One region of the Paenibacillus sp. JT31N17 genome, then DNA from elsewhere that is predicted to be linked to it. Evidence: riboswitches for the same ligand, from Rfam matches in the RefSeq annotation. Region 1 holds a riboswitch; each other region holds the start of a gene.
The links. A riboswitch is a leader RNA that binds a small molecule or an ion and turns the genes downstream of it on or off. The one in region 1 is predicted to bind cyclic di-GMP.
Positions count from the first base shown of each region.

Region 1 (7,775 bases):
TCGCGCAGGTCCCATAATGAAAATTTCTGCCAGACCCTCCGCGCCAACAACAGGTTTAACGGAAGGATGGGCGAGCAGAGCTTTGAGCTCCGAACCGAATACGAACCGCCCATCCTGCTTGGCAATGAACAAGGGCTTTACACCCAGCCGGTCTCTGGCAAGGAACAGATGCTCCTCCCGCGAATCCCAAATGGCAAAGGCGAATATGCCGTTGAATTTCTCAATGCATGCCTGACCCCATTCCATATAGGCAACCAGCAGCACTTCCGTGTCGCAGGTGGTAGTAAATCTTCTGCCGCGCCCCTCCAGCTCCCGCTTCAGTTCGGGGGCGTTATACAGCTCGCCGTTATAAACAATGACATACGTATCATCCTCAGTTGTCCGTATCATCGGCTGGGCGCCATTGACAGGGTCGATAACAGAAAGCCGGCGGTGACCCAGTGCACAACTGCGGGAGAGCCATGTACCTGAGGCATCCGGCCCGCGATTTTCCAGCGTTTCAGTCATTTGTTCCAGAGTGGCGTACTGCTTGGTCAGGTCGTCGGTCCAATCGATCCAGCCCGTGATTCCACACATGTTCTCTCATTCCTCTCTAAGCAGGGCTTAAACAGCGGTACTATGATGGTTATGCCGTCAGCCAGCATAAAATGTCTGTCCGGATGGGGATGCTAGAGAAGCGAAGCGTACGGATCCATTATCGAATGGAAGGCGCGGAAGTGGAATGAGAACGGGAAGGGGCAATCACGAATATGGAAGAGCATACACAAGATTCAACCAGCCGTAAAACCTATTATGTATCCGTCCAGGCGGGTTCGATTCTGGAGGATCAGGGAGCAACAGCCTATGAACTGGCAATAACCGCAAGTGAAGAGGAGCTGGGCCAACTGCAGGAGCTGATGGGGGAATTGTCCAGTATGGATGAAGCGCAGGCATTTCATTTTGGAGGAACTTTTTTCGAAACATCCTCGGACAAACAGATCAACGCCGGTGTTGACGGGTTGCTCATGGATATCTACAAGCTGCTGTACGAAAGAGGTACGGAGGAAACCAGGCGGCATATCTCGACGATGGGCTTGTTCTCAGAAGAAAGTCTCTAACTTGTCAGGATTATATTCAACTTGAGATGTAAAGTCTCTTCCCTATGTTCATGCTACAATGGGAGCATCTGATGATGGAGGAGGCTTCCCCTATGGGTTCAACCTTGCTGCGTAATGTCAAGATGGTGACGATGAATGACAAGGATGAGATTCTGACCGGAGATATTTTGATCAGGGATGATATCATCGCTGAGGTTGGCGGCAGGATTACGGACCTTGAGCCGGATACGACAGTCATTGAAGCCCGTGGAAAGCTGCTGCTTCCCGGATTCGTGCAGACCCATATCCATTTATGCCAAACGCTTTTCCGCGGCCGCGCGGACGATATGGCATTGATGGACTGGCTGCGGACAAGGATATGGCCTCTTGAGGCTGCCCATGATGCGGAATCTATTTATTATTCGGCCATGCTCGGCATTGGCGAGCTGCTGCTCAGCGGGACCACGACAATTCTGGATATGGAGACTGTCAGCCACACCGAGTCCGCCTTTGAAGCCATGGCGCAGAGCGGCATCCGGGCCGTATCCGGCAAGGTTATGATGGATGCGGGCGGCGATGTGCCGCAAGGTCTTCAGGAACAAACCGAAGCCTCCCTGCAGGAGAGCACACGGCTGCTGGAGAAGTGGCATGGCCATGATGGCGGCCGTCTCAGCTATGCGTATTGTCCAAGATTTGTCGTTTCTTGCTCGGAGCGTCTTCTTACTGAGGTGCGCGATTTATCTGCCAGTTACGGAGTGCTGGTTCATACGCACGCGGCGGAGAATCAGGAGGAAATCGAACTTGTAATGAGTCAGCGCGGTATGCGCAACATTGTCTATCTTGATCATATAGGCCTTACCTCCCCCCGGCTGGTTCTCGCTCACTGCATCTGGCTGGACGTGGAAGAGCGGGCCATCATGAAGCGGACCGGTACGAAGATGACCCATTGTCCGGGTTCCAATCTGAAGCTCGCCTCCGGCATCGCGATGGTGCCCGAATTGCTGGATGAGGGCATCGGAATGGGAATTGGCGCAGATGGGGCACCCTGCAACAACACGCTGGATATGTTCCAGGAGATGCGGCTGACCGCTCTGCTTCACAAGCCCAGATGCGGGCCGGAGAGCATGGATGCCCGGAGAGTGCTGAGAATGGCTACAATCGGCGGAGCGCAGACACTCGGTATGGATCATCTGATCGGTTCCATCGAGAAGGGCAAGAAGGCCGATCTGGTCCTGCTGAACTTGAATGATTTTCACACGTTTCCCTCTTTTGATGCCGACCCGTACTCCCGTGTTGTGTATGCCGCCTCCCGCGGTAATGTCGACTCTGTGTGGGTAGACGGCAAAAACGTCGTTCAGCGGGGGCGAGTACGGACGATGGACAAGAAGCTCGTGCTCCGGGAAGCGGATAAATCCATCGCCAGACTGCTCGCAAGGATTTGACCTGAGGATATTTGGCGAGTCTGCAGGAGAGCAGGCTCGCCATTTCTGTATTTTAGCGACTCGTCCTCTTGCAGTATGCGGGAATGGCAGTCATAATGGAACAAGGCAAGAAAGCGCCATCAAAACATAAAGGCGGTTGATATCATGAAGTACAGACAACTGGGCAGCACCGAATTGCACATTAGTGAAATCAGCTTCGGAACATGGGCTATCGGCGGATCCTGGGGCGGAACGGACGATGGTTCGGCGCTCAAAGCGCTGTCACGTGCAATGGAAGAGGGCGTCAACTTCTTCGATACCGCAGATGTTTATGGTGAAGGACATAGTGAGGAATTGCTCGCCAAAGCGACAAAAGGGCGGGAGGACGAAATTTACATCGCGACCAAGTTTGGCCGTGCCGGTGATCTTCTGGATCCGGCTTCCTATTCCTACGAGTCGGTGCGGGCCTATTGCGAGGCAAGCTTGAAGCGGTTGGGCCGCGAAAGAATCGATCTGTACCAGGTGCATTGTCCGCCTACGGATATTCTGCGAAGCGGCGAGGTATTCGGCGCGCTTGACCGTCTGCGCGAGGAAGGCAAAATCCGCGAATACGGGGTAAGCGTTGAAACCGTCGAAGAGGGTTTTATTTGCTTGCAGCATCCCAATGTAAAGGCGCTGCAGGTGATATACAACCTGTTTCGGCAGAAGCCGGAGCTTGAGCTGATTCCCAAGGCTTTCGGGCAGGGAGTGGGCATTCTGGTGCGTCTGCCGCTTGCCAGCGGGCTGCTGACGGGCAAGTTCACGGAGAAATCAACATTTGCCCCTGACGATCACCGGAACTTCAACCGTAATGGCGAAAGCTTTAATGTTGGTGAGACCTTCGCCGGAATTGCCTTCGAGATGGGCGTATCACTGAGCAAGGAGCTGTCATGGATTGCCGAGGGCAGAACGAATATGGCCAGCGCCGCGCTGCGCTACCTTCTGGATAATCCCCATATTACCTGTATCATACCGGGATTCCGAAACGTCTCGCAGGTGGAAGATAATTTGCGGGCGGCCAATGTTCCGGGTTATACGCGAAGCGAGCTCGACAAAATCCATCAATTCTACGAGCAAGAGGTCCACAACTATATCAGAGGACCTTATTGAATAAGAGAATAGTTAAGCACGGGCAGGCCCGGACGAGCGAATTCCTTCGCTTGTCCGGGCCTCTTTAAATTGTTCCAAGCTGCAGATCATTTTCTTCGGGAATGCTACCCGTTCACAATTTCCCCGCCATTGATGTGAAGGACTTGACCACTCATGTAAGAAGAATCCTCGCTTGCGAGGTACACATAAGCGGGAGCCAGTTCCTCCGGCTGTCCGGCACGCTTGAGCGGGACATCGGCGCCGAATTTGGCCACCTTCTGCTCATCAAAGGTTGAAGGAATAAGAGGTGTCCAGATAGGGCCGGGCGCTATGGCGTTGACGCGAATGCCCTGATCGGCAAGATTGAGGGACAGGGAGCGGGTAAAGGAAACGATGGCTCCTTTGGTCGCCGAATAATCGAGCAATGTCGGGCTTCCCCGGTAGGCGGTTACGGATGTCGTATTAACGATTGCTGCACCGCTTGCCAAATGGGGCATAGCCGCCTGCGTTAAATAAAACATCCCGAAAATATTGGTTTTGAAGGTCCGTTCAAGCTGTTGGGGAATAATGAGCTCAATCTTATCCTGGGGATGCTGCTCTGCCGCGTTATTGACGACGATATCGAGTTTTCCCAAGCTTTTAACGGTTTCCTCCACGGCCTGGCGGCAGAAATTCGGATCGCCGATATCTCCCTCCAGCAGAATGCAGCGGCGGCCGGCCTCTTCCACGAACTGCTTGGTTACCTCCGCATCGCTTTGTTCATTCAAATATAGAACGGCTATATCGGCGCCTTCCTTGGCATAAGCAACTGCAACGGCACGGCCGATCCCGCTGTCTGCTCCGGATATAATGGCTATCTTGCCCTGCAGCTTGCCCGCTGCCTTTAATCCGGAAGATTCAAATTGCGGGCTTGGCGTCATTTTGGATTCCAGTCCTGGCTGCCGGCTTTGATGCTGAGGCGGTAAAGTGGTTGGCCTTGCTGGCGTTTCGCCTGAAGATGTCATAGGCTGCTTCGTCATTTGAGAAACAACTCCTTTCGATAAGCTATCATTCCACGAATACGTTGTTCTTACGCGTTCCATTGAACTATTACCCCGGGCATGCAGAAATGAAAAAAAATAAATCTCTAGAAAAGAGGAGAAAACTTGAAAAAAAATAAGTCTTTAGAACTGGTTTTAATGTCGAAAGGTCAATAATTGTAATAAATTCGTAACTTATTTATAATTTTATTGTTAAAAGGCCCAAAAATCCTTGAAGATAATGGAACAAAATAGTAATATACGACTAAGCTTCCCGGTCTATTATTTCCATGGCGAAGACAAATTGAATACTAGGCAAAGCTATTGAAAAGTAGTGACGCAAAACTACAGGGGCATCATCCAACAGTGGAAATGCCAGCCAGTTGCATCCATTTAACAGCTGTTTAGGCTTGCCATGCCCATTATGCTGTTTTTTTGCTGTGCGGATCATTTATGGGTTTTTCGCATCACAAAATAAATTGGTTACAGAAAAGAGGCTATTACATGAAGATGTCACCAGTTCAAGATGTACGTCAATGGTTTCCGAGCGATGATGGGAATGAGCAGGACCGGATGCAATTGATGAAGCTTATGGAGCAGCTGATGACGGGCTTCGATCTTTTGAAGGACCCTGAGAGGGTAAACCTGAAGGGCAGCAAGGACCGGTCAGGCGATTTCTATGGACAACTGAATGAGAGCAGCGTTATCCCCCCGCAGGGGAAGGCGATGGAAGATGTAACCCGGGGCCTGATTGAACTGATGCATGCGCATCCCTACCATACCAAATATTTTATGACCAATATTCTGCCTATGGCATCGATTCCGGGCATTATGGGAATGCTCGCCGCGATGCTTGTCAACGGCAATAATTTGTGGGACGTATATGGCCCGGCCGGAGCTGAAGCTGAAGTGCGGGTCGTCAGCATGATGTCCAAGCTGGCCGGTTATGACCATACGAGAAGCGGCGGCTACACAACCTGGGGCGGACAGGGGGCAATCTTCACCGGTCTGCGGCTGGCAATCGCCAAATTCGCTCCGGATGCTTCACGCACGGGAGTGCCGAATAATCTGTATGCCTTCTGTTCGGATTCGGCTCATTACAGTCTGTACAAATCCATGGAAGCGACAGGACTTGGAAGCGACCGTCTGGTCAAAATCCGGACAAGAAGCGACAGCTCCATGGACACAGCGGATTTGAAATGGAAGCTGGAGCAGGTTATTCGTTCAGGCGGGATTCCGATCTATATCGTCGCCACTACGGGGACGACCGATGCTATGGGAATTGACGATATTTCCGATATTATGAATATTGCCGTACAAGCTGCCGCGGCTAATGGATTAAACAGGCCGCATATTCATGCGGACTCAGCGCTGGGAGGATTTTTCGCTTTTTTCAATGATTATGATTTTGCCCTTAATCCGCTTGCATTGGACATGGAAACGCTGGGAGCTCTCCATGCGATCGCAGGCAAAATGAAGCATATTCATCTGGCCGATACCATGTGCTTTGATTTTCAAAAGCTGGGACAAACGCCGTATCTGACGAGCCTGCTCCTGGTTAAAGAAGCGGAATCTCTGCGGCTGCTTGATTTGAATCCCGACGAAACGCCTTATGTGGGATACCGCGGATATGGCCAGTATCATACCGGTTACACGCTGGAATGCTCCCGAATGGCCAGCTCGATCAGCATCTACAGCGCTCTGCAGGCTTTTGGCATTGAAGGGTATCAACAGCTGCTGGCGCAGTTTGTATCGGTCAATTTGGCTTTCCGCAGGCAGCTCATGAAGGAAGTTCCCGAGATGGTGATCGCAAACCCCGACAATCCCGGTATTACGACACTGCTGAGGATTTATGAGAACCGGATTTCCCGATTCCAAGAGGAATTGGCCGGGGAGTGCCCGCTTGATGAGCTCGTCCGAAACAACCGGCTTAATGAACGATTATTCGAACTGCTCGGGGAGCGGCGCGATGACATGTTTTTTGGGGACACCAAGAAGCATCTGCTGGTTTTATCCCAGGAAGGTGTGGAAGTCCCCTTATACGCCAGCAAGCTGTTTGTGATCTCGCCTTATACACAGCTTGAGCATGTCCCGGCAATTGTCGGCTACTTAAAGGAGAGAGTAGACGAAATTTATGAGCAGTACCATTCTCCGTATCAATCAGGGAGGTCCGTCGAAGTTGTTTAATTCCTTATTGCGTCCCGTGCGGGAACGACTGTCGCTCAAAGTCATCATCAGCATCCTGCTGCTGCAATTATTTACATGCGCCGCATTTGCAGGCACAACTTATTACGTCAATACGAATCTGGTCGATAAGCTGCTGCAGCAGTTTGATCTAAGGCTGAATACGGATATCGGGGTTGTCTCGGATCTGGTAGCCGGCATTCCCGGTTACGAGGCCGAAGTAAAGGATGCAAGCGACCCGCTTTATGCCGCCCTGAAAGAAAATCTGGAACAGGTCAAAGTTAAGAATGGTCTGGAGAATGTGTATGTGCTGTCCAAAAGCGGCGGTAAGGACCATATCGTCGTGTTAGCCGATGTACCGGACGATTACGGGACCGACTATCCGTTTACGGCTGATATGAACAAGGCTCTGACCGACAACAAGACAATTGTCAGCGAAATCTACAAGGATGAATTCGGTATTCATAAATCCATCTTCGTTCCCTACACGGATGGAAACACGAGCACCTTGCTCGGTATCGACCTGGATGCCTCTGTTATACCAAAAATGTCATCGACCATATTCTGGTCCACCGTCATCATAACCATTATCGTTTTATTGATTGGCTCCATTGTATCGCTGGCGATCAGCCGTATATTCACAAAGCCGATACGCAGGCTGATGTCGGCCACGGAGAAGGTGGCTGCCGGAGACTTGAGCGAGCAGATTATACTGAAGCGTGAGGATGAGATGGGCAAGCTGTCCCAGTCGTTCGGACAGATGAGCCAGAACCTGCAGGAGCTGATCCGCCAGATTCTATCATCGTCGGACGAGATCTCGGGAACGACACGCAATTTGCATCAGGCATCGGGAGAGACAAGCCAGAGTGCGCTGCAGGTAGCGGTATCCATGAACAAAATGAGCGAGGGCATCAATGGGATCGTCGAAGGGCTCACGAACAGTTCGG
Region 1 covers NZ_JBWDNP010000002.1:856,762-864,536, forward strand. The annotation lists gene asnB (asparagine synthase (glutamine-hydrolyzing)) at 1-576, opposite strand, end outside; gene AC0YOB_RS11290 (hypothetical protein) at 750-1,097, shown strand; gene AC0YOB_RS11295 (5'-deoxyadenosine deaminase) at 1,190-2,518, shown strand; gene AC0YOB_RS11300 (aldo/keto reductase) at 2,663-3,646, shown strand; gene AC0YOB_RS11305 (SDR family oxidoreductase) at 3,751-4,629, opposite strand; cyclic di-GMP riboswitch class I at 4,949-5,035, shown strand; gene AC0YOB_RS11310 (pyridoxal phosphate-dependent decarboxylase family protein) at 5,149-6,831, shown strand; gene AC0YOB_RS11315 (methyl-accepting chemotaxis protein) at 6,824-7,775, shown strand, end outside.

Region 2 (7,775 bases), 140 kb from region 1:
AGCCTAACCCTCGGGAGGCGGTTTGATTAGACGTCATAGCTTCTATAGATTCAATCTATTTCTCCCACTGCTGGTTCGGATCTTACACGCCTAAAAAACTTAAAAATTTTTAATCAGTCAAAAAAACCAATGGCTTCACCCTTGGTGACAAAGGGCGAAGCCATTGGTTTCCACTGGTTGCTGCCTTATTTTACTTCCGTTTCCGCTGCCATCGCCTGCCGTCCATATCCGGCAGCGGCCAGCTGACGATGCGTCGCTCCCACATATCCGCAGAATTTCCCACATCTCATCGCTGGAATCGTAGATGCCGTATTTGCCGAACAGGCCGTTCACATTGCCGAAATCATACAGCGCAAACCAATGCGTCCCCACCATGTAAGAAAGCCCGGCGGCGCGGCTGACAAAGTCCCGGCAGCTCCAGCCGGATGCAGCCTTCCTCCCCCGCAACCGGCTGGCAGGGCGGGATCAGACTGTAAAAAAGCTCTTCAGCAGGGCTCCGCGAGGACGAACGCATCCGTAACTTCAATCAAAGCCTCCCGCTGCCGTTCCAGCTTGAAGGATCGCCGCCAGGATTCGATGTCCGCCTCGCCGGGGTAGGCTGCCGCAATATCGATGGACATCACGGTGCCGCTCTCTTCCTGATGATACCGGGGACCGGACGCCTGGTACTCGCCGCCGTTCTGCTGCAGAACGCCCCGGACCGTCGGCAGATGATGGTATTGGGACTGGAGATACCACAGCACCTTGATCATTGGATGCATGATCAGGATAGCAGATAAACCCACCATGAAATACGAGACTCTCTTGCTTTTTATTGTCTTTTATTAGCCAACCTTGCCGCTGGCAAATCAAATAGAGGACCGCCGGCAAATTTGCCAGGCGGTCCTCTATTTGATTACGGAGCTGATTACAGCGAAAACATGGTGTATACACCTATAGACAGGACAATAACGGAGACTGCGCTGCATAAATAGGTATGCCGCGTCAGATTGGCGCGTTTCCTCCATGCTAACGCCAGCTGCCGGCAGGCAAAATACATACTGATTATATTGACAAGAAACAGCACGAGAATGAGCACATCCATAATAACGGAGCCGTGACCCTCCATATCCCGATGCTGCAATTGCATCCCCGCTGTCGCGCCCATTATGAGTGGAGCCAAAGCCCAATGGATCAGATGCAGAATAATGACGCCTGTAACCGAAATAAAAGATAAGGTGGAATATTTCGACTCAAGACCCATTACCCTGATTTTCTGCAGCATTCCATTCCCCCTTTTCACTTAAGGCGGCGGCTTGTTCTTCACACTGCGGTTGTTTGAAGCTTCCTATTTATGCCGTTATTTTTGTATATTCATTCCTCACCGATTGCAGAACAACCATATAGGGAGGCCCGTTGAAAAAAAACAGGCAGCCTCCCCGTTATACGATCTGCTCCACATGCACCGATTTGTCTTTGCTTAAATCCAGATATTGGCCTTTCACCTCGACAAGGGGACTCAAGGGATCATTGGCATGAATCAGAATAATCGTGCCCCGCTGTCCATTGGAGAGGCAGACCTCGCTGCCAATCAGCATGTCCATGATACGCGCGAGAAAGCATAACGTTGTCTCCGGATCGAGCAGCCCGTAGGCATTTTGCGACATTTCCAGCAGAACCTGATAGAAAGGAACCTGTTTCTTATAGACCCGCTTCGAGATCATCGCGTGAAAAACATCCGCGACGGCTACGATTTTGCTGAAAGAGTCCATCTGCTCTCCCTTGATGCCATGCGGATATCCGCTTCCGTCCTCGCGCTCATGATGCTCCAGAGCCACCAAGGCGTGCCGCTGCGCAAGCCCCGGCGTTTGCCTGATCAGTTCGTACCCGTAAAGCGTATGCTTCTTCATTTCATCAAATTCTTCAGGCGTCAGCTTGCCCGGTTTATTCATGATCGCTTCAGGAACTTTCGCTTTTCCGATATCATGCAGGAAGCCTGCGATGGTCAGATCCAGCAATTCCTCTTCGCCAAGACCCTTCACTTTGCCGATTAAACGTGCAATCAGCGCAACTGCGATAATATGACGGTAGGTATATTCATCATTTTCGCCGAAATAGGTGAAAACCTGCTTTAAATAAATATGGTTGCTCATATCCACAATGATCGGCACCATCGTATTGCGGACATGCGCAAACGGAATCTCATCGAAGTGCCGGACCTGATGAAAGACGTCCTTGATTTCAACAATAGCCGAATTCAGCAGGTGCAGGACCGGAAGATCTTCAATATCCTCTTCCTTCAGCGTAATTTGATGTTGAATGAGCCGCTTCAGATTTTTTCGTGTGAGCCGGGAAAAAGCAGGCACAATCAAGGCACCCATTTGGTTGTACATATTTTTATTTACTCTCATGCCTACATATTGATATTGCCGAACAGTCGGAGTCACCAAGATTCCACCACTTTCACGGGGTGCTTATTATAGAAGAAATCAGATTAAGCCTGCATCATGTTATCGATATCAAAGGTTGTATTTTCGACAGACTCCAGAATTTCCTTACTGTAATTCCCGATAGAGACTCTTCCCGAGTGCATTCTGACGACGCTGACCCGCCTCTTGGCTTTCAGCAGCGTGGCCGCTCCGGTCTGCCCTCCTACAATCTTCGCCGTGATATCCCCTTCGGCTTCCAGCCTTGAACCGCGGCAAACGGCCAGCCGATGCTTGAAGGATATATTGCCGGCCGAGTACAAATCACTGACAAGAACTCCGTCGCGCTGGATCAAAATATCGCCATTGGATTTGAGCTCGCTGTTATGGCATTGATTGATGGTAATATTGACCAGCGCCTCCTGCATGCGGGCCACCTCCTGATGGGCGTCCGTCAATAGGGACAAGAAGCTCTGGATGCCATTTCTGGTGGCCGACTCAATGAGCTGCGAGGGCTTCAGGAAAACCGCCGCCATTTCCATCAGCTTCTGGTACTCTTCTTTCTTCAGATGGCGGATATTGGCGACCACGGATAGCAGATCCTTGATTAGCCCCGGTATATCCTTCATTTTCTTCTCCAGCAGCAGCAGCACAATCTGTCCGTATTTAACCGTCTGGTCACGTGACTGGATCGCTTGCTCCAGCACCTGGGAGCCGATCAGCAGCTTCTCGATCTGCTTGCTCAGCAGCTTCGAGGTGTTGTATAAACGGTTGAACATGACACCGAAGTATCCCGAATACAGCTTGCTGCCCATTACATTCCCCCGGATATGGATGCATCCCGTTGCTGTGATGGTCGCATTGAAGACACTGCCAATGACATATACATTCCCCAGAGATTCAATAATCATATTGTCGGTTACATTGCCATATACGATCACATCGCCGGAGAAGACAATATTGCCGGTTTCAATGTCTACATCGCCGGAGACGGTATACGCTGTCGAGATATCAAAGACTTTGATTTTGGTTCCCGTAATCCGCGGGCGTCCTTCTTTTCTGGCGATAATGGCCCCCTGTGGAGTCAGCTCTACGCCCGACTTGGCTACCAGCAGGATATCAGCCGGCGCTTTGGGCGTGATCAGATTGCCGTAAACATCGTATCCCGGGATGCCGTCGATAATCGGGGATTTCCTGGCAATAACGTCGCCGCTGGTGACGGAAGGGATTTGCAGATGATTGCGGAAGTCAACCGTCCCTTCCGTTTCATGGAAACGGCTTTCGATCTCCTCGGAGAAATAAATCTCCAGCTCCGCATCCTTCCCGGGTACGGGAGCTTTGCCCCTGGCGATGAGAATCGGGCTGTAGGTCGGCTGCAATAATTCCTGATGAATAGCGGCCAGGTCGACGTTTGCTTTGATCGACTTCTTTTCAAGCACGGCGGCGACATCTGTCAAATGCACACTTTCAAGAACCATATTCCTGTCTTCCTCGGCAGATATTATGATTTTGGCAAGAGGCTCTGTATCGGTTAGCTGCCAGGCATACCGTTCTTTGGCGTGCAGGTGGAAATAAGCGTGAAGCTTGTCTTCCGAGACTGTAATCTCATACATCGGTTGATTCTCAATTTCCCAAAGGATGCTGTCGCTGGAAGTCACGTTGATTTCTGAATGTATGTCATGATGATTTACCTTTAGTTTGACCGGGGCAATAGCGCTGATGACGGGGAGCTTGCCATTATTGACGGGATCATGGACAATAATCCGGTGTTCAATTACCTGAATCCAGCCGTCCTGCTTCAAGGGGCTTCTGATATCCCTTTCGTCTGTGGAAGATCTGGAAGCCGCATCCACCTCACCCAGATGCAATTGCTTGATCAGCTGGGACAATTCATCTTCAGAGATTTTTTTCTTCACGTTAACACCTCTCAAACCTCAGACCAGAATGGTTTTTTTTAACAAAAAAAACACCATCCGATTGGATCGTGTTTATACACCACCAATTCGGCAGCCTGGCGACCATAGAGATGCTCTCTTTAGGCCCATAGCTTTGCGTCCCTGACTTTCGGCAGGTTTGCCTTTATCGTTTGAGTTTCTTAATTATTAGTCACTAGTTCCTATTTGAATTTTAATAATTAGGAAAATATACCTTGCAAGTCCAAATTGAGTGTACTAAAAGGACTGTCTTTTGTCTAATGCAGTCAAATAAAGAAGTTCGCCTGTTTACAGCCGTTCATACCTGAAATCTGCCATGTTCAGGCCGGAAAAACGACTATTCAAGTCATTCGACAACTATTTTCACTCCACTTCCGATAGGCACGAAGGGTGATTGCATTTTAATATTGTTAGCGTTATGATTTCAAATCATATCATTCCGTGATTCTGCAAAAAAACGATGATTAAAATAGATATTTCTAATAGATATTTAAAATATAAACGGTTTTCATATGGGGTTTTTGAATATTTTTCCATTCCGCTTTTTTTCGTCGGGCAGCCCAAAACAAGTATTGGAGTGTAAACAAGAATGATAAATATCAGGGTCATTATTGCTGACGAAGACAATCAAACGAGAGAAACTGTCAAGAAGTTTATCACTGCGCTTCCTTATATTACGCTCATTGGCGAAGTTCCCGACGAACATTCCGTTATGGAAATCATGGTCCGGGAGAGGCCGGATTTAATTTTGACCGATCCTTCGCAGCCGGGGCTGGGCGGACTTAAGGCGCTGAAGGACTATTTGCAGATCATCCCCCGTCTGAAAATGATCTGGATGGCCCCAGGCCAGGAGTATGCAATCGAAGCGTTCAATATGGGTGCAGTCGACTATATCATAAAACCGGTCCTTCGCACCAGACTATACAAGGCGCTGGAGCGGACGAAACATACCCTCGAAATGGAACGGAAGGCCAATCATTTGTTCATCAATCCGGACCCCAAGCTGATTATAAAAATCAATAAAAATATTCATATCATTCCTTTTAATGAAATACTTTTCATAGAAAAGATGGGAAAAAAATCTATTATACATACTCTGAATAACGATCCCCTTGAAACCTATGACAAACTGGAACCGGCTCCTCATCTGGTACAGGCTCACCGCTCCTATCTGATCAATCTCAGCAAAGTGTCCCGTATAACCAGGATGGGTGAAACCTACCAATCCTTCTTCGGTAGCTACCCCAGACAGGCGTTGATCGCCAAATCGAAAATGAAAGATATTCAGGAGCAGCTTCAGCTGAGGGACCCTAAACAGCCTTAAGCAATAGGCAGTCAATTTCCGGTTTCAAGCTTCATTCGCGATTTCACCGAACGCGCATATTCCGAAGGACTCATCCGCGTGGCATTCTTGAATGCCTTGGAAAAATAATGGACGCTGCTGAACCCCAGCTGCCGGGAAATCTCTGTGAAATTATAGCTTTCCTCCCGGATGTACCGCTTGGCGCGCTCGATCTTAAGCTTCGAGAAGTACTCCTTGACGGAATAGCCGGTATTCTGCTTGAATAAGCTTTTGAGCTGGGTTTTGCTGATATGCAGCTCGCCGCAGATATCGTTCACATTCATCGGACCGCCGATTCTTCCTTCCATAAACAAAAGCGCCTGCCTGGTCAGCTCATCCTTGCTTTTCTCCCGGGCTGGCGAGGACAAGGGCTTCTCCGGCTGCAGGAGACTGCTTTTGCGCAGCAGACGGATCAGGAAAATTTCCAGGTAACAGCGGAGCAGCTGCTCACTGCCGATCACCGCACCCTCGCGGCGCTCCAGCGGATGGCGGAACGGGAAAATGAAGGCATTCTCACCCTCCTTGATCATCTGCGCCAGCAGATTGCGCTCCTCATCCTCCAGACTGAACACTTTATCCGCAAAACGGTTCATTGCGCCGGAGCGGCAGTCGAACGTCATGACGATCGCATTGGGCGCTTTGCCCTTGGCGGCATAAAATTCATGAAACTCATTCGGCTTATGAAATATAATCATGCCCTGCTTCAGCAGCTGTCTCCTGCCGTCGGCAAACACCTCGATTTCTCCCTTGTCCACGTACAGAAACTCCCAAAAGTTATGTTTCTCACCGTTAAACCCGAAGTCCTTGTCCAGTTCAAAATAATACATCGTGATGAGCTTCTCAATGACAAGGGTCTGCTGCAGCGGTGTCCGCTGCAGATCGTCCAGCTCTGCTTGCGTGCTCACTTGCAATCATCACCTTCCGCATTTATCCGTTAATGCTATCATACCGCGTGCCGCCAGCGGCGGGAAGGGTCGCCCGATAGCAAAACAACAAAAAACGGGGCTTTTTGAACAAAGCCCTTCCGCCTCTCAGCTCTTATACTGGTAGTAAATCCAGTCAAGCAGATCATAGGAGGATGGCAAGATGAATTTGGGTGTAATCGGTTATGGGCTTCGCATACGCACGATCATTGCGGAGATTATCAAGCAGGAGCCCTCCTGCAGGGTGACGGCTATCGTCGATGTGCGGAAGGATGAGATCCGGGAGGAGCTTCAGGCGCAGGGGATGGACAGCATCCATTATTATGATACTGCCGAGGAAATGCTTGGCGCGGAGAGCCTTGACGGCATATTAATCGGCACGCGCTGCTCGCTGCATACGACAATGGCGCTGAAGGTGCTGCAAAGCGGAATTCCGCTTTATCTGGAGAAACCGGTATCCACGACGATGGAGGATTTAAGACGGCTGAAGGCGGGCTTTGAAGCTTCCATATCGAAGGTGGTGGTATCGTTTCCGCTGAAGCTGACGACGATCGTCCAGCTGGCCAAGGAAATTATCGATTCCGGCAAAATCGGTACGGTGGAGCATGTGCAGGCCGTGAATAATGTGCCGTATGGCGGGGTTTATTACCAAAGCTGGTACCGTGACGAGCAGGAAACCGGCGGACTGTTTCTGCAGAAGGCCACGCATGACTTCGATTATATCAACAGCCTGCTTGGGATCAAGCCCACCGAGATTGGCGCGATGACCTCCAAGCAAATTTTCAAGGGCACGCGGCCGGCAGGCCTGAAATGCGTCAATTGCGAGGATAACCGGGTCTGTCCGGACAGCACCGCCTTCAATAAAGATCGCTGGCGCAGCTGGGAGTACTGCTGTTATGCGGAGGATACCGGCAACGAGGATTCCGGGAGCTCCCTGATCCGTTACGAATCCGGCATGCATGTCTCCTATTCGCAGAACTTTTTTGCCCGCCGGGAGGCAGCCGCGCGCGGAGCGCGTTTGCTTGGCTATAAGGGGACGCTGGAGTTTGATTTCTACACCGGCAAAGTGAACGTATTCATGCATCATACGCCGCGTGTGGAAACCTATGATATTTCAGGGGGCGAAGGACATTTTGGCGGCGATTCCACCCTGGCGCAAAATTTCGTGGCT
Region 2 covers NZ_JBWDNP010000002.1:712,803-720,577, reverse strand. The annotation lists gene AC0YOB_RS10655 (hypothetical protein) at 136-447, opposite strand; gene AC0YOB_RS10650 (hypothetical protein) at 486-788, opposite strand; gene AC0YOB_RS10645 (hypothetical protein) at 908-1,264, opposite strand; gene AC0YOB_RS10640 (HD domain-containing phosphohydrolase) at 1,422-2,372, opposite strand; gene AC0YOB_RS10635 (DUF342 domain-containing protein) at 2,474-4,321, opposite strand; cyclic di-GMP riboswitch class I at 4,408-4,493, opposite strand; gene AC0YOB_RS10630 (LytR/AlgR family response regulator transcription factor) at 4,929-5,663, shown strand; gene AC0YOB_RS10625 (AraC family transcriptional regulator) at 5,675-6,586, opposite strand; gene AC0YOB_RS10620 (Gfo/Idh/MocA family protein) at 6,768-7,775, shown strand, end outside.
Region 2: another riboswitch for cyclic di-GMP. It lies ahead of AC0YOB_RS10635 (DUF342 domain-containing protein); the one in region 1 lies ahead of AC0YOB_RS11310 (pyridoxal phosphate-dependent decarboxylase family protein).

Region 3 (7,775 bases), on a different contig from region 1:
TCTGCAGACTAAACAGCTTGCTGTCCGTAATGTAGATCATGCCGTTAAACCAATCGTTCCAATAATGAATCATTTGGAACAGCCCGACGGTTGCCAAGATCGGCAGCGACAGCGGAAGCACGATCTGAACGAACGTCCGGAATTCGCCGGCTCCGTCTATATTGGCCGACTCGATTACGGGAGCCGGGATCGACGTCGCGAAAAACGTGCGCATCATCATCACATAGAAGGCATTCATTAACAGTCCCGGCACGATCAGTGCGAAAAGCGTGTTCTTCAGGTCGAGCAGCTGCGTGTAGACTAAGTATTGCGGCACCAGTCCGCCGTTAAGCAGCATAGTAAAGAACACGAAGAACGACCAGAACCTGCCGAGAGGCATCTCCTTTCGCGACAGCGGGTAGGCTAGAAGCGCCGTAATGATCAGTCCGGCAACGGTCCCGATCACCGTAATGGCGATCGTGATGCCGTAAGCGCGCAAAATGCGGTCGATTTCATGCCATAAGTACTGATAGGCAGCCATGCTGAAGGCCTCCGGAAAAAAGGAATATCCGTGGCGAAGAATCGACTGCTCGTCCGTAAAGGATGTGATGAGCAGTAAAATGAACGGAAGCAGGCATAAGGTCGATATGAAGAGCAGCACGATGTGCACGAACCATTGCCAGACAGAGTTATTCGTTTTCATGCGAGCCACCTTCTTAAAATAAAGCGTGATCTTTGTTAATTTTTCTGACGACGAAGTTAGCCGCCAGCACCAATACGAAACCGACAAGCGATTGATAGACGCCGGCTGCCGAGGACATGCCGACGTCGCCGAGTGTCATCAGGGAGCGGTAGACATACGTATCGATGACGTTGGTCGTCGATTGCAGAGCGCCCGCGTTCAGCGGCACCTGATAGAACAAGCCGAAGTCGGAATAGAAGATGCGGCCGATCTGCAGCAGCGTCATAATCGTAATCACCGGCACCAGCAGCGGAATTGTGATGCGCTTGATCTGCTGCCACTTACCGGCCCCATCGATCGTAGCCGCCTCGTAATACTCGGGATCGATGCCGATAATCGAGGCTAAGTAGATCACGCTCAAGGAGCCCGCGCTGATCCATAGATGAACAACGGTCAGAATATAAGGCCATACATGCGCCTCGCTGTACCAGGAGAAGTCCGGCAAGCCCAGCATCGGCAGGGCCGTTTTGTTCAGGAAGCCGGTATCCGCACTGAGCATCGCGAAGACGAGGTAGCCGACGATGACCATCGAGATCAGGTAGGGCAGCAGGATAACGGTCTGATAAAAGCGCGATAGCCACCTTTTCCTGACTTCATTGAGCAGAATCGCCATAAAGACCGGCACGATTAGGTTTAAACAGATGAAAGCGGCATTATATAGAATGGTATTTCGGGTAATCAGGAGCGCATCGGATGTCTTGAATAGATACTCGAAATTTTTGAACCCGATCCAGTTGCTGCCGAAGATGCCCTTGGTATAGTTGAAATCTTTAAACGCGATGATGACGCCGAACATCGGCAAATAATTGTTGATCAAAAGGTAGAGGATGCCCGGCAGCATCATAAGCCCTAACGCAACGTATCGCCGGAGATTTTTAGCCTTTTTACCGGCCACTAGCAGTTTCATTTCGATGTTCCCTTCTACATGACGAGATCGTCGGTAATGACGACAAAAGCAGAAGCAAAACCGGAAGTTTTCACAACTTAAAATAATTGCTTTGACCTTGTCTGTCTTGCTTAAATCCAAAAATCTTTGTCAAGCGCGCATTCATTTGAGTGTTTTTCATATAGATGAATTATAGATTCCCATCGTTTTTTATATTTCCAATAATATCCAATATTTTGCCGCTACACCTCCTTTTAACCCTCTCAATATGTACAATAATTTACAAACAAAATAATTAATCTTGTAAGCAAATGTATTATAATAGGGATGGCGATTTTTGTAAAGTTTTGTCGATTCCTTCATGCAATGGGAGGAGTCTCGCGGAGATTATGGTTTCTAATATATGCAGCTCAAAAATATACGAAATAAACCGATATAAGAAATTAAGAGTAAAGATACAAGTTATTATTGGGTTAATTTATGTTATAGAGGTTTTTTTAGTATTGGGTGTTTTGCTGATCAATTGTTGAGATAGGCGGAAACCTATAAAAAATTAGTTAAATTCATATGTAAAGGTAAGTTTTAGGAAATCGATATATGCTTAAAAATTCCTGGCGCGGCGGGCGTGGGGGAGCAATTTGAAAGATATTAAACGTAGAGAGGGGGTCATATATTTCGTTTCACATAAGAATTTTGCACGAATCTTGTTGAAATTTACCGAAATAGGTCGAAAAGACCATTCTATAATGTGGTATATAAGTATATATTAGTAAAGTAAATTAAAATTTCATGCGACAAAGGCAAACCCATCTGAAAAGGGGGGACGCAAAGCTATAGGGGCTAAGGTGGACGAGCTATTCCATGATGCCAGCCAGTTACCGAATATGATGGATATTTTTCCTTCGTATTCTCCTAATCTATTAGATTGGAGGTTTTTTGCGTACAAAAAATATTGTAGGATCCGATTTGAAAGGATCATTCGCCTATCTGTTCGGGTTGGTTGAACAGAAAAATAGCTAAACTATTCATTTAAGCTACAAAATTACATTAATGAGGAGATAAGTTAATGAAAACTATTAATGAAGTCACACCGGAAATTATTGCAATAGTGAAACAAACATTGAAGTTACAACGTGAGATTGATATGAACGAAGATCTAACTGCGGTAGGACTAGACTCTTTGGACTTCGTGACACTGGTAATTGATTTGGAAGATAGCACTGGAGTTAATTTTAATGATGGTGACGAACTACTCATTTCGGACTTTTCTACTGTCAAAAAGATAATCGATCAAGTGGAAACGAAATTATCTAAAATGGAGTAATGATTTGATTTGTAGTTTTAATGTTGATCTTATTCGGGTCTACACTGAATATATTTGGTCTCCATCATTGCGACAAAGAGGGTGAGATTTATGTATACAAGTTTTATAAAAGCGATTGAAGTTTCCGTTCCTGAGAACAAAGAATATAACGATCCAGAAAGTAGCGTAACCCAAAAAACAGGCATCTACTCCAAACATATCGCTGGTGATAATGAATACCCCTCGGACCTAGCATGTCAAGCCATACAAAAATTGTTTGATTCTAATGTATGTCACCCGTCAGAGATTGAGTTTCTATTGTACTGTACGGCAACACCTGATTATCTAATGCCATCAACATCCTGTTTAATTCAACATCGAGTAGGTCTACCAAATTCGTGTGGGGCTTTGGATATTAACCTTGCATGCTCAGGGTTCGTGTATACACTTTCCTTAGCCAAAGGATTGATTGAAAACGGAACGGCGAAAAATGTGTTGTTGGTCACCTCAGATACTAGCACCAAATTTGTAAATCCTAAAGACAAATCTATACGGCCCTTATTTGGAAATGGTGCAACGGCTACTTTACTATCCAGGAGTGAACTTGGGACTTCATCTATAGGAACCTTCACTTTTGGTACAGATGGTGGTGGTGTAGGCAAAGTAATCATTCCTGCAGGTGGGTTACGCGAACCCATTACTCCTGAAGCGCTAGTAGAACAAGTTGATAAATTGGGTAACACGCGTTCAAGAGCTGAACTTTATATGGATGGCTTCGATGTCTTTAATTTTGTATTAAAAGAAGTAAGACTAAGTATAAAAAGATTTCTCGAGCAAAACAAAGAGACTGTCCATGATTACGATTTCTTTGTCTTTCATCAAGCTAACGAATATGTGATAGACGCTCTCCGCGGTAAGCTAGAGATTCCTAAAGACAAGTTCTCTATACAGATTCGGGACTACGGAAATACGAACTCTTCAACTATTCCCATTGCCTTATACCACGAATTGAAAGCTGAAAGAATTAAACGTGGGGATAAACTGATGCTTGCCGGGTTTGGTGCGGGTCTGTCATGGGGAGTATGCTCTCTTACTTGGTAAATGAAAGGACTAATCTAAATCGAATAATATCCGAAATGCTCTCTATATAATGGACGTACTCATGATTATTGCGGAGGTGCACTAAATTGAATCTAGCCGATAGGTTGGACATTACGGATATAAAAGAGCTTCTTTTTGGTCAGGTTGAAGGATTGATTAATCAAGGTCAATTCTCTGCAGCTTTAAGTACTTTGTATGGTGGATTAAGAAACATACGTACACATTTATCAACAGAAGACTGGGAACGATTTATCATACAATATCGTGAACATTCAATACACCATTTCTTTCTACAGGAGCCACTAACACGTCGAGTGTTCGAAAAACCACGTGGCTATGCAGGTGACCCTGTCATGATGGACTTGATTTATGCTTATAATGACAAAACTTTGCTACCTTTCAAGGAGGGACAAGCAGATGTTTCGGAGGCTCTATACTACGAGTTAAACAGCATAAGCAATGCATGCAATGCTGTTCGTGAAAGAAGACGTATCCTCTCCAGAAAAATTAATCAAACATCAGAACGAATTAAGAATCCTTCTATTCTTGCGATCTCTTCTGGTCATTTAAGAGAAGTGCAAGATAGTGTTACGACTAATAACCAAAGTATTGGTAAGTTTGTGGCCATTGATCAAGATAAAGAATCCCTTTCTGTGACAGAAGAGCTGATAAAAGACTTTGGTGAAGCCATACATGCCTCTGTTCTTGACATTCTTAAAGATAGAGTGTCTCTTCCTAAGTTTGATTTGATATACACTGCTGGTCTATATGATTATCTGAAGGATAGCGTAGCAAAAAAATTAACTAGCAAGTTATTTGATTTACTAAACCCAAGAGGACGGTTGTTGATAGGTAATTATCTTCCGGACGTTGCTGATTGTGGCTATATGGAAGCTGTGATGGATTGGTGGCTTATTTATCGAACTAATGGACAAATGCAAGAGCTCGTAGAACTAATACCACAAGAAAGTATAAACGATGTCGATATCTTTGTGGAGCAAAACCAGGTAGTTATTTTTTTAGAAATTGAGAAAGTTTGAAGCGTTGAAAAAAAACCGATTGTAATTGCAAAAAAAAGTAAAAGTAAGGGTTTTCCGGATGCTACAGGCTTGGGGCCTATACGTAAGCTGGTCAGGCTTACCGGTGAGCTTCCGATATCGAGCAGGCTCTTCAAGAGATTTCTCAGCCGGCCTTCAAGCTCAAAATTGTGGCAGGTGAAAGCAGCCCGAAAGTATGCCAATTGATGCGTACCCAGATTATCAATCCGACCATCCATTGTGCTTGGACAGCTCTCGCCCGGTTGTTCGCTCATGCACTGGCTCCAATGGCAGACATTCTCGTGTTAGAGGTGGTATTAGCTTATATTCTGACCTATTTGGTAGAAGAGTAGGTTGTACAAAATAAACTTTGAGGATGAGTGATGATGATTAGCAAGAGAGTGGCGGTTATAACTGGAGGAACACGTGGTATAGGGAAGCATACAGCTTATAAGTTTGCGCAACAAGGTGACCAAGTCGTCATTGCAGGCCTTAATGAAGAGCGTGGACATGAAGTTGTTCAGTACATTAAGTCGAATGGTGGAGAAGCAATTTTTGTAAAAACAGATGTTTCGAAGTACGAGGAAGTGGAATCCTTGATCGAAACAGCTGTAGAAACGTTTGGCAGCCTTGACGTGATGTTTAATAACGCCGGGAAAGGCTTCCTAACACCATTATTAGAGTTCAATATGGATGAATACCACCAAACTATTAATGTGAATCAGCATGGCGTAGCTTATGGAACTGTTGCAGCCGGGAAGAAAATGGTGGAATTAAACACGAAGGGAATTATCATAAACAATTCATCTACATTTGGTTATTTGGCCAGTGTGGGTACCTTCCCTTATCACGCAAGCAAAGGTGCAATCAACATGATGACCAAAGCTGCCGCGCTTGAATACGCTCCTCACGGCATTAGGGTTGTTGGTGTGGCACCAGCCTACGTGGATACCGACATCATCAAGCCCTACAAAGATAGCGGCTTCTTAGAGTTACTCGAATCTAAGATGATGAGCAAGAAGCTGATCCAGCCAGAACAAATCGCTGATTCTGTATACATGATTTCATTAAATGAAGCCAGTGCTATTAATGGAAGTGTTGTTATGCTTGACGATGGATATGCCTCTTTCAAATAGGCAAATATATAGGAAATTTAATGTCCCAGTATCAATTATATGAAGAGGGTGATATTTTTGCATGCAAGTTATATGAGGGCCATTGAAATCTTTGTTCCAGTTAATCAAGAGCTGAATGATCCGGATAGTAATATAACCAAAAAAATAGGCATCTACTCTAGGCATATTGCAGCAGAAAATGAATATTCATCAGATCTAGCATGCCAAGCGATACAAAAGTTGTTTGACACCAATGTATGCGATCCATCAGAAATTGAATTTTTAATATATTGTACGACTACCCCTGATTATTTTTTCACGCCGGCCACAGCTTGTGCTGTTCAACATCGAATGGGGTTACCTAAAACATGCGGAGCTCTGGATATCAATCTTGCATGCTCAGGTTATGTTTATGGACTGTCTCTAGCAAAAGGACTAATTGAAAATGGAACCGTGAAAAATGTATTGTTGGTCACCGCAGATACGGTTAGTAAATTTGTAAACCCAAAAGACAATTCTACTCGTCCCCTACTTGGAGATGGTGCAACAGCTACCTTATTATCCAGAAGTGAACAGGCCACTTCATTAATGGGACCTTTTGTTTTCGGTACTGATGGTGGCGGTGCTGAAAGTTTAATCATTCCTGCTGGTGGAGTGCGTGAACCTATCACTCCTGACGCTTTAATTGAAGAGACAGATGAAAAAGGTAACGTACGTACAAGAGCTAATATTCATATGAATGGGTTCGAGGTCTTTAATTTTACATTGAAACTAGTAACACGAAGTATTGGAACATTTCTTGAACAAAATGATGAAAAAGTTAGTGATTATGATTTCTTTGTATTTCATCAAGCAAATGAATATATGATCACAACACTCCGTGACAGGCTGGAAATCCCGAAGGAAAAGTTCTCTATACAAATGAAGGACTATGGGAATACTTCATCTTCTTCTATTCCTATAGCGTTGTTTCATGAATTGCAGAATAACAGAATTAAACGTGGGGATAAACTTATGCTTGCCGGATTCGGTGCCGGTCTTTCATGGGCAGTGTGCTCTCTTAATTGGTAAATTGAAAGATAAACTGCTATTAATTTCATATGAAAGGAGTTTTTCCATGACGTTAGATTACGACTCTAGAAACGAGCATCAGCAACTTGGCTTGTCGGATCAACAGGTTCTAAATATGTACCGGGATATGGCTCTGGCTCGGAAAATTGATGAGCGGATGTGGCTTCTTAACCGTGCAGGGGAAATTCCTTTTCTCGTGTCCTGTCAGGGACATGAGGCTGCACAAGTAGGAGCAGCATACGCGTTGGATGCAAAGAAAGATTTCCTTTGCCCATATTATCGAGATATGGTCATGGCCATTGTTTTTGGGATGACGACAAAGGAGTTAATGCTCGCTGCTTATGCTAAGGCAGAAGATCCAAACAGCGGCGGCCGACAAATGCCAGGACATTATGGAAGTAAAAAATATAATATCCTTTCGACTTCTAGCGTCGTGGCCAGTCAGATACCTCATGCCGTAGGCGTTGCCTTAGCTGGTAGAATGATGGGAGATTATCCGGTTGTGTTAACTGCTTTTGGAGATGGGGCCACCAGTCAAGGG
Region 3 covers NZ_JBWDNP010000009.1:244,570-252,344, forward strand. The annotation lists gene AC0YOB_RS25450 (carbohydrate ABC transporter permease) at 1-682, opposite strand, end outside; gene AC0YOB_RS25455 (ABC transporter permease) at 696-1,628, opposite strand; cyclic di-GMP riboswitch class I at 2,397-2,490, shown strand; gene AC0YOB_RS25460 (acyl carrier protein) at 2,674-2,931, shown strand; gene AC0YOB_RS25465 (3-oxoacyl-ACP synthase III family protein) at 3,022-4,011, shown strand; gene AC0YOB_RS25470 (hypothetical protein) at 4,098-5,051, shown strand; gene AC0YOB_RS25475 (hypothetical protein) at 5,168-5,401, shown strand; gene AC0YOB_RS25480 (SDR family NAD(P)-dependent oxidoreductase) at 5,435-6,184, shown strand; gene AC0YOB_RS25485 (3-oxoacyl-ACP synthase III family protein) at 6,242-7,234, shown strand; gene AC0YOB_RS25490 (thiamine pyrophosphate-dependent dehydrogenase E1 component subunit alpha) at 7,281-7,775, shown strand, end outside.
Region 3: another riboswitch for cyclic di-GMP. It lies ahead of AC0YOB_RS25460 (acyl carrier protein); the one in region 1 lies ahead of AC0YOB_RS11310 (pyridoxal phosphate-dependent decarboxylase family protein).

Region 4 (7,775 bases), on a different contig from region 1:
GCGTCATTCAAAGCGCCATTCCGCTTCCGGAGCTGACCGAAGCCTGCGGGTCAACCGGGGAAAATCTGCAGCAGCAGGCTCCCGCTACCATTAGCGTTGCGGATTTACTGCCGCTATGGAACGCAGAAGCAGCTCTGGATGAAATCTGGGTCGTTCGTGGAAGCGCAGTCATGTTCCAGGTGCCGGATGTGGCCATTTTCCGTATCGAGGATGGCTGTTCTATTGCCGTTTCCCCTTTCCCTGAATCGGATCCGGACAAAATCAGGCTTTATGTATTGGGCACCTGTATGGGTGTGCTGCTTCTGCAAAGAGGAATTCTTCCCCTGCACGGCAGCGCTGTCGCTATCGACGGGAAAGCCTATGCCATTGTGGGACATTCCGGTGCCGGAAAATCCACTCTCGCTTCCGTTTTGCTGGACCGCGGCTGCCGGCTGCTGAGCGATGACGTCATTCCCGTTATTCTCAATGAAGATCATATGCCAATCGTGCTTTCTTCCTACCCGCAGCAGAAGCTGTGGCAGAACAGTATCGACGAACTCGGCATTCATCATACAGATTGCAAGCCGCTATTTGACCGTGAGCTTAAATTTGCGGTGCCGGTCCGCTCCGGGTTTCACCCTTCTCCCCTGCCGCTTGGCGGCGTATTCGAGCTGGTGCCGGGTGAAACCGATACCGGGATTCAGCCGGTTGACGGGCTTGAACGGTTCCATACCCTGCTGCGCCACACCTTCCGCCGCTCGTTAATGGAGAAGATGGGCCTCATGGAATGGCATTTCGGCATGCTTGTCCGGTTCATCAACCGGCTTCCGGTATACCGGATCGGCCGTCCCGCCTCCGGATTCACCGCGCACTTGCTCAGTTCGCTTCTGCTCGAAACCATTCAAAAGGAGGAAGCATCATGAACCCAAGCGTTGTACAGCCGACCGGAACTGTCTCGCAATACCCCGGCAATATCGTGAGCGACATGGATGGCGAGAAGGTCATGCTGAGCGTCCGCAATGGCAAATATTATAATTTGGGAGAGACCGGCGGGAGAATGTGGGAGTTGATCGGCGCAGGCAGTCCCGTTGTCCGGATCGTTGAAACGTTGACGGCTGAATACGAGGTTGACAGCAGCGAATGCGAACGCGATGTTTTGCTGTTTCTGAACCATCTGCTCGAGCATGAACTGATCCTGTACGCCCAAGCGGATGAACATCTGTCTGCATCCTAATTTTCATTTAAAAAGTAGGGACCTCATATGAAAATCTTCAGAATTCTCCGCAAGCTGCTTCATACGGACAGAAGGACGCTGCTCATGTTCGTCGAGGCATGTCTGCTGCTGGGCTGGGCACGATGCCAGCTGTTCCGGCCATTCGCCGCCATCGCCCCGAAGCTGGGAGAGCAGACCCGGGAAACCTCCCTGGACTATGACCCGCCCTGTATGCCTGCAATCAGACAGGTCGCGCATGCAATCAATACCGTTAGCCGGCATACGCCATGGGAGAGCAAATGTCTGGTGCGCGCCATCGCGGGCATGAAAATGCTGGAGCGCCGCAGAATCGACAGCACCCTTTACATGGGAACTGCCAAAGACAAGACCGGGCAGCTCATTGCCCATGCCTGGCTGCGCAGCGGCCCCGTCTATATTACCGGCGCGGAAGTTATGAACCGGTTTATCGTTGTGCAGAAATTTGCGAAGGCAGGAAGAAACGGCTGACGCCGTCCACTGGCGGCTAAGTTAGTTTCTTCGCATAGACCTTATAGACATTTATCTACGTGAACCTGATACAGGCTATAAGGCGGGAAGAAACGGCTGATGCCGTCCTCTGGCGGCTAGGTTAGTTTCTTCGCATAGACCTTATAGACATTTATCTACGTGAAACTGATACAGGCTATAAGGCCGGGAAGAAACGGCTGACGCCATCCACTGGCGGCTAAGTTAGTTTCTTCGCATAGACCTTATAGACATTTATCTACGTGAAACTGATACAGGCTATAAGGCCGGGAAAAACCGGCTGCCGCCGTTCATAGGAATGGTGGCGAGAGGTCTCACTTTAGGAGCGAGTTTGATGAACCCCATCCTGCATTACATGAAGCGTCTATACGCTTATTCCGGAGCTGCCCTCACAATCAATCTGCTTGGTATGGTATTCAGCAGTCTCCTTGAAAGTCTCGGCATTCTGCTGCTGATCCCCATGATCAGCATGAGTGGGATTTTGAGCGTACAGCAGGCAAGCGGCTACGATTTCAAAATTCTCGAAGAGCTGCGGGCAATGCCACAGACGTTGGCGCTGACCCTGATTTTGTCTCTTTATGTATTGATCGTGTTCGGTCAAAATCTCATTCAGCGTAAAATAACGATCCGCAATGTGGAGATCCAGCAGATCTTCAGCCGCAAGCTGCGCTTTGAAACCTACAGCACACTGCTCGCGTCCAGGTGGTCCTTTTTCCTCCAGAAGAGGAAGTCGGATCTCATTAATCTGTTAACGATCGAGCTTGCGCGCGTCATTAGCGGAATCAACCTGTTTCTCCAGCTCGTGACCTCCTTCCTGTTTACGCTTATCCAGATTGTGTTCGCCTTCTGGCTCTCGCCGGCCATGACTTTATTCGTACTGGGCTGCGGAACGGTTCTTGCGCTGTTCTCGCGCCAATATATTCATCAGGCGAAGGTGCTCGGCAGTCAAACCTCGGAGCTCTCGCAAAGCTACCTTGCCGGCATTACCGATCAGTTGAACGGTATCAAGGACATCAAGAGCAACAACCTCGAGGAATCCCGCCTGGGCTGGCTTCATTCGCTTACCCAGGGGATGATGCATGAGCAGATGGAGTATATCCGGCTCAGAATGAATTCGCAGCTGGTTTACAAAATATCCTCTGCTCTATTGATCGCGGGCTTCGTGTTTATCTCATTCCAGTTCTTTCATACGCAGGGTCCCCAGCTTCTGCTGGTTATCCTGATCTTCGCCAGGCTGTGGCCGAGATTCACAGGCATTCAATCCAATCTGGAGCAGCTGGCGGCAACGGTCCCCGCCTTCAAAGCGCTCATCAGCCTCCAGAAGGAATGCGCGGAAGCGGTGGAGCAGCACGAGGCGGGTCCTGCCGGCCTGAGTCCGGCCCCGCTTCGTCTGGAGCATGGGCTTACCTGTGACAATGTGTATTTCCGCTACCACCGGCAGGAGGCTGCGCATACGCTTCAGGCAATTAATCTGTTCATTCCCGCTAACCGGATGACAGCCTTTGTCGGACGTTCCGGCGCGGGAAAAAGCACGTTGATCGATCTGCTGATGGGCCTGATGCAGCCTGAATCGGGCCGGATTCTCATCGACGGAGAACCCATTACCAACGCGAATCTGTTTGCCTACCGGCGGTCCATCGGCTATGTGGCGCAGGACCCCTTTCTGTACAATGCCAGCATCAGGGAAAACCTGCTGATGATCAGGCCCGATGCCAGCGAGGATCAGCTGTGGGAAGCGCTGGACTTCGCCTCGTCCGCTGAATTTGTCCGTGCGCTGCCTCTGGGGCTGGAAACGCTCATTGGCGACAGGGGCATCCGGCTGTCCGGAGGCGAAAGGCAGCGGCTTGTGCTGGCGCGGGCCATCATCAGCAAACCGGCCGTGCTCGTGCTGGACGAGGCGACAAGCGCGCTGGATACCGAGAACGAGAAGAAAATCCAGGAGGCGCTGGAGCGGTTGAAAGGAACTATGACCATTATTGTGGTCGCCCATCGTTTATCCACAATCCGTCACGCGGATCAGGTCATTGTCATTGATCAGGGGAAAGTGGTGCAGCGCGGAGGCTTCATGCAGCTTGCGTCTGATCGGGACGGAGTATTCGGCCATCTGCTTGATAATCAGAAGGAAGCCATTGTATAGCTGCCGTAGAGGATGAGGAAACAGGCAGATTCATGCGGCCATGCATGAAAAGAAACGGCTATCGCCGTCCTTTGGCGGCAAAACCCTGGTTTCTTCCCTCAGAAATATAAGCAAAGTATAATCGGGATTTATACTTTCATATATTTCAAAAAAAAAGCGGAAAAGTCTTCAGCGCAATAAAACCGCTGTTCACTTTTCCGCAACTGTTCGTTATAAGCAACAGATTCTTTCTTAATGAAGAAGAATCCGATATAATAAGGTTCAGCAAGCTATAACATTGGAGGATACGTATAATGATTGGAGAACGCATACAACTGCTGCGCAAAAGAAAGGCGCTCTCTTTAACCGAGCTCTCTGAGCGGGCGGGCGTGGCCAAGTCCTACTTAAGTTCCATTGAACGTGGGATTCAGCAAAATCCCTCCATTCAATTTCTCGAGAAAGTCGGAACCGTACTGGGTATTTCCGTAGAAGAACTGCTTCACGTCCAGAAGTCCGATGACGAAGCAAGGCAGCTTGACCGGGAATGGGAAGACCTCGTACGCGAAGCCATGGCATCAGGCGTGAGCAAGGAACAGTTTAAAGAATTTCTGGAATTCAACAAATGGAGGCTCCACAAGGATTAGGCACTATGTAGATGTATTTTCTTCCATGGGTAATGTGCCGTTTTCCAGTTTCGGGAGGGCGCTCAGAACACCCCGGATGACTTCCCGGTCAAGCCCCATTGCCCGTGCGATCATAATCAATTCAACCCACTCTTTGTCCAAATTATCCTTGCGAATCCGTTCTGCAAGCGCCATAACCATTTCCTCCGCTCCGAATTCGGCCGGTTGCACCACTGACTCCATGCGTTTAAGGTGCCCAGGTAAAAACGCACTTCTTCGTCTCCTATTTAAATGTAATCGTTTTCTATATTCACCATTATAATCAAGCCTTTCCGCTGATGCTGTCGCTTCGTGCGATCGAATTTTGATTTTTTCAACTAATTTTGTCGAATAATTCACATTTTTAGTAAAGCAGTCATGAACCGATTCTCATGGATATCGTAGCCTTCGGGATTATTCGCCTGCCATCGCCAAGTATCCTCGCACATCTCCTCGATACAACGGTCTGCAGTCCATCCAAGCTCTTGTCTGGCCTTCCGGATGTCCGCGCAGCTGACCGCAATATCCCCCGGCCTGCGGGCAGCGAAGCGGTACGGCACATGAATCCCCGTCGCTTTCTCGAAGGCCGCTATCATCTCCAGAACGCTTGAACCTCGCCCGGTTCCCAGGTTGTAAATATTCAGACCCGATGAATCCAGAATGCGTCCAAGGGCTCTGATATGCCCAAGCGCCAGATCTACAACATGGATGTAATCCCTGATTCCCGTGCCGTCAGGGGTAGGATAGTCGCTTCCATATATGCTCAGCTCTTCCAGCCTCCCGGCAGCCACCTGCGACAAATAAGGCATCAGATTGTTAGGCGTGCCCGAGGGATTCTCACCGATTCTCCCGCTCTTATGGGCGCCGGCAGGATTGAAATAGCGGAGAATGCTGATTCCCCATTCGGGATTGGATGCCGCCAGATCCTGCAATATCTGCTCAATCATTTGTTTGGTGCGGCCATAGGGGCTGGATGCGCCAATGGGCGAATTCTCGGACACCGGCATATCCCCGGATGCCCCGTACACGGTGGCAGAAGAGCTGAACACAAGCTTGTGCACGCCATATTTGCTCATGATCTCGCACAGCGCCAGCGTGCTGTTCATATTCATCTCATAATACCAAAGCGGTGAACGAACCGACTCGCCGACCGCCTTGAGACCGGCAAAATGGATGGCGGCATCGATTTGATTTCTTGCAAAAACGGCCTCAAGAGCGCTGCGGTCTCTTACGTCCAATTGATAGAACCGAAAGGATTTCCCTGTGATTTCCTTTACCCGATTGAGCGCCTCCGGGCTGCTGTTGGCGAAATTATCCACCACAATGATGTCATATCCGGCCTCCAGCAGCTCGACGCAGGTATGGGTTCCAATATATCCGGCCCCGCCGGTAACCAATATCGCCATAAGGATTATCCCTCCATATTGTGATTGACCTTGCGGCTCATCGCCAGCCTGCGGATGATGCTCCGGCTGATTCCGAGCAGATAGCCAAACTCTTCCGTACGGTGAAACAGTGCGATATAAAGAACATTCACGGTGAAAAAGCCCGCAATGCCTTTCCCTATCAGCTCTGCAAAGCCGTTCGCGGGAATGAAATGGCATACTGCGCTGGCAAGGGCATAAGCACCCGCGCCTGCCAATGTATAGATGAAATAGGTCTTGAAATAATCCGTCAAGGGCCGCTGGAATACATTCCGGTAGACAAAATAAGGAGTCGTCCAGAAGGGAACGGCCAAGCTGCTGATGAGCGACCCGATAAACACGCCGGCTATCCCGATCGTCTGGACGAGCGTAATGGACACGCCAAGGCATACGGCCGCCTGAATGAGCGGGGCATAACGGTCCTGATGGAAGATGCCTGCCGTTGTTTTCACCGTCGTGATGGAATTTCTCATGCCTCTTTCATAAAACAGAGCCAGCAGCAGAACGAGCACGCTGCCGCTCATCAGGAAATCCGGACCGATCCACAGGGTGATGAACGGTTCGATTAATAGGGACAAGAGAATGACAAACAGCGAATACAACCAGAAATTAAGCAGCAGCGTCACTTTATACACTGCAAATATCTTATCCTTGCTCTCCTTGGATACCAGATTGCCGATGCTGTGATACATATTGCTGAAAATCTGATTGATAAAGGTCCGCCCGATTTCGATCAGCATCTTGTAGTTGGAGTACAAGCCGACAGCCGCAACACTTACGAAGCTTGAGATGAGAATATTCTCCGTCCCAAGCACGAAGTAGCTGCCTGTATTCTGCAGGACAATGGCTTTCACATTCTTGATGATCCCCTTCTTCGTCACGCTGTCCAGCCCTCCGCTGACCTTGTCGCGCAGGAACGGATACATCCGGTTGACGGTTACCGTCAGGATAACCGCGGTGCTAAGCGTGATCACACTGTCTATCATCAGAAAAAGAATATAGTTTTTCGTGTAAGTAAGAATTCCTATTTTCAGGCAGGTTGACAGAATCGAAGACAAGGTGAACACAAGCGTCACGATATATCCCTTCTGGCTGACGTTCAGAAATGAATTTTTGTAAGAGAAGAGGTATGGGGTGACGGTATTGAGCAAAAAAATCAGATAAATGGCCGTAAGATGCTCCACGCTGGAATCTTTGACAAAATGGTCAAGGAAAGGCAGCACGGATAAGCCAAGGAGCGCCACGATGAGAGCAATGACCAGATAGGCATTCCGGTACAGCTTCATCAGCTTGTTGATGGTGTCCCTGTCATTGTCCGCGACGGGCTTATAGAGGCTGTAGATAATACTGGAGCCGATACCCGCCTCCGCCAGCGTGAGCATTGTCAGCAGATTGGTGAACAATCCGTTAATACCCAGATACTCGATGCCAAGGCTGTTAATGAACACTGTCCTGGAAATAAAACTGAGGGCCGTAATCACGATCTGGTTGCCGAGTCCCGCCGCAATATTAATTAATGAGCTGCGGACTCTCATGCCGGCACCTGATCCCGGCCCTTGTCCGTCATCATCCGGATGCAAAACCCCTGCGTGAAGGGCAAAATATTGAACAGCATGGAATATACGCCGATATCCTTCGTATCCCCTTGGGAGAAATCGACTGCACCGCTGCGCCTGGTTACCTTCATCAAATAAGAGGCTGCCCGCTGCGATCCCTTGGAGCAAGCCTCCGCGAGATGCTCCAGATGCGAAGCTTCGCCGAGAAACCAGCCAAGCACCGCCGTGGCCGACGAATCCGCTCTGGACTCCTGGCGGGTAATCGTCCAGTTCCAGTTCCCCTCCGTGCCCTGGAAGGCG
Region 4 covers NZ_JBWDNP010000006.1:444,921-452,695, forward strand. The annotation lists gene AC0YOB_RS21535 (aldolase) at 1-902, shown strand, start outside; gene AC0YOB_RS21540 (lasso peptide biosynthesis PqqD family chaperone) at 899-1,213, shown strand; gene AC0YOB_RS21545 (lasso peptide biosynthesis B2 protein) at 1,241-1,699, shown strand; gene AC0YOB_RS21550 (ABC transporter ATP-binding protein) at 2,052-3,854, shown strand; gene AC0YOB_RS21555 (helix-turn-helix domain-containing protein) at 4,148-4,477, shown strand; gene AC0YOB_RS21560 (hypothetical protein) at 4,481-4,687, opposite strand; cyclic di-GMP riboswitch class II at 4,667-4,749, opposite strand; gene galE (UDP-glucose 4-epimerase GalE) at 4,852-5,901, opposite strand; gene AC0YOB_RS21570 (lipopolysaccharide biosynthesis protein) at 5,907-7,454, opposite strand; gene AC0YOB_RS21575 (glycoside hydrolase family 88 protein) at 7,451-7,775, opposite strand, start outside.
Region 4: another riboswitch for cyclic di-GMP. It lies ahead of AC0YOB_RS21560 (hypothetical protein); the one in region 1 lies ahead of AC0YOB_RS11310 (pyridoxal phosphate-dependent decarboxylase family protein).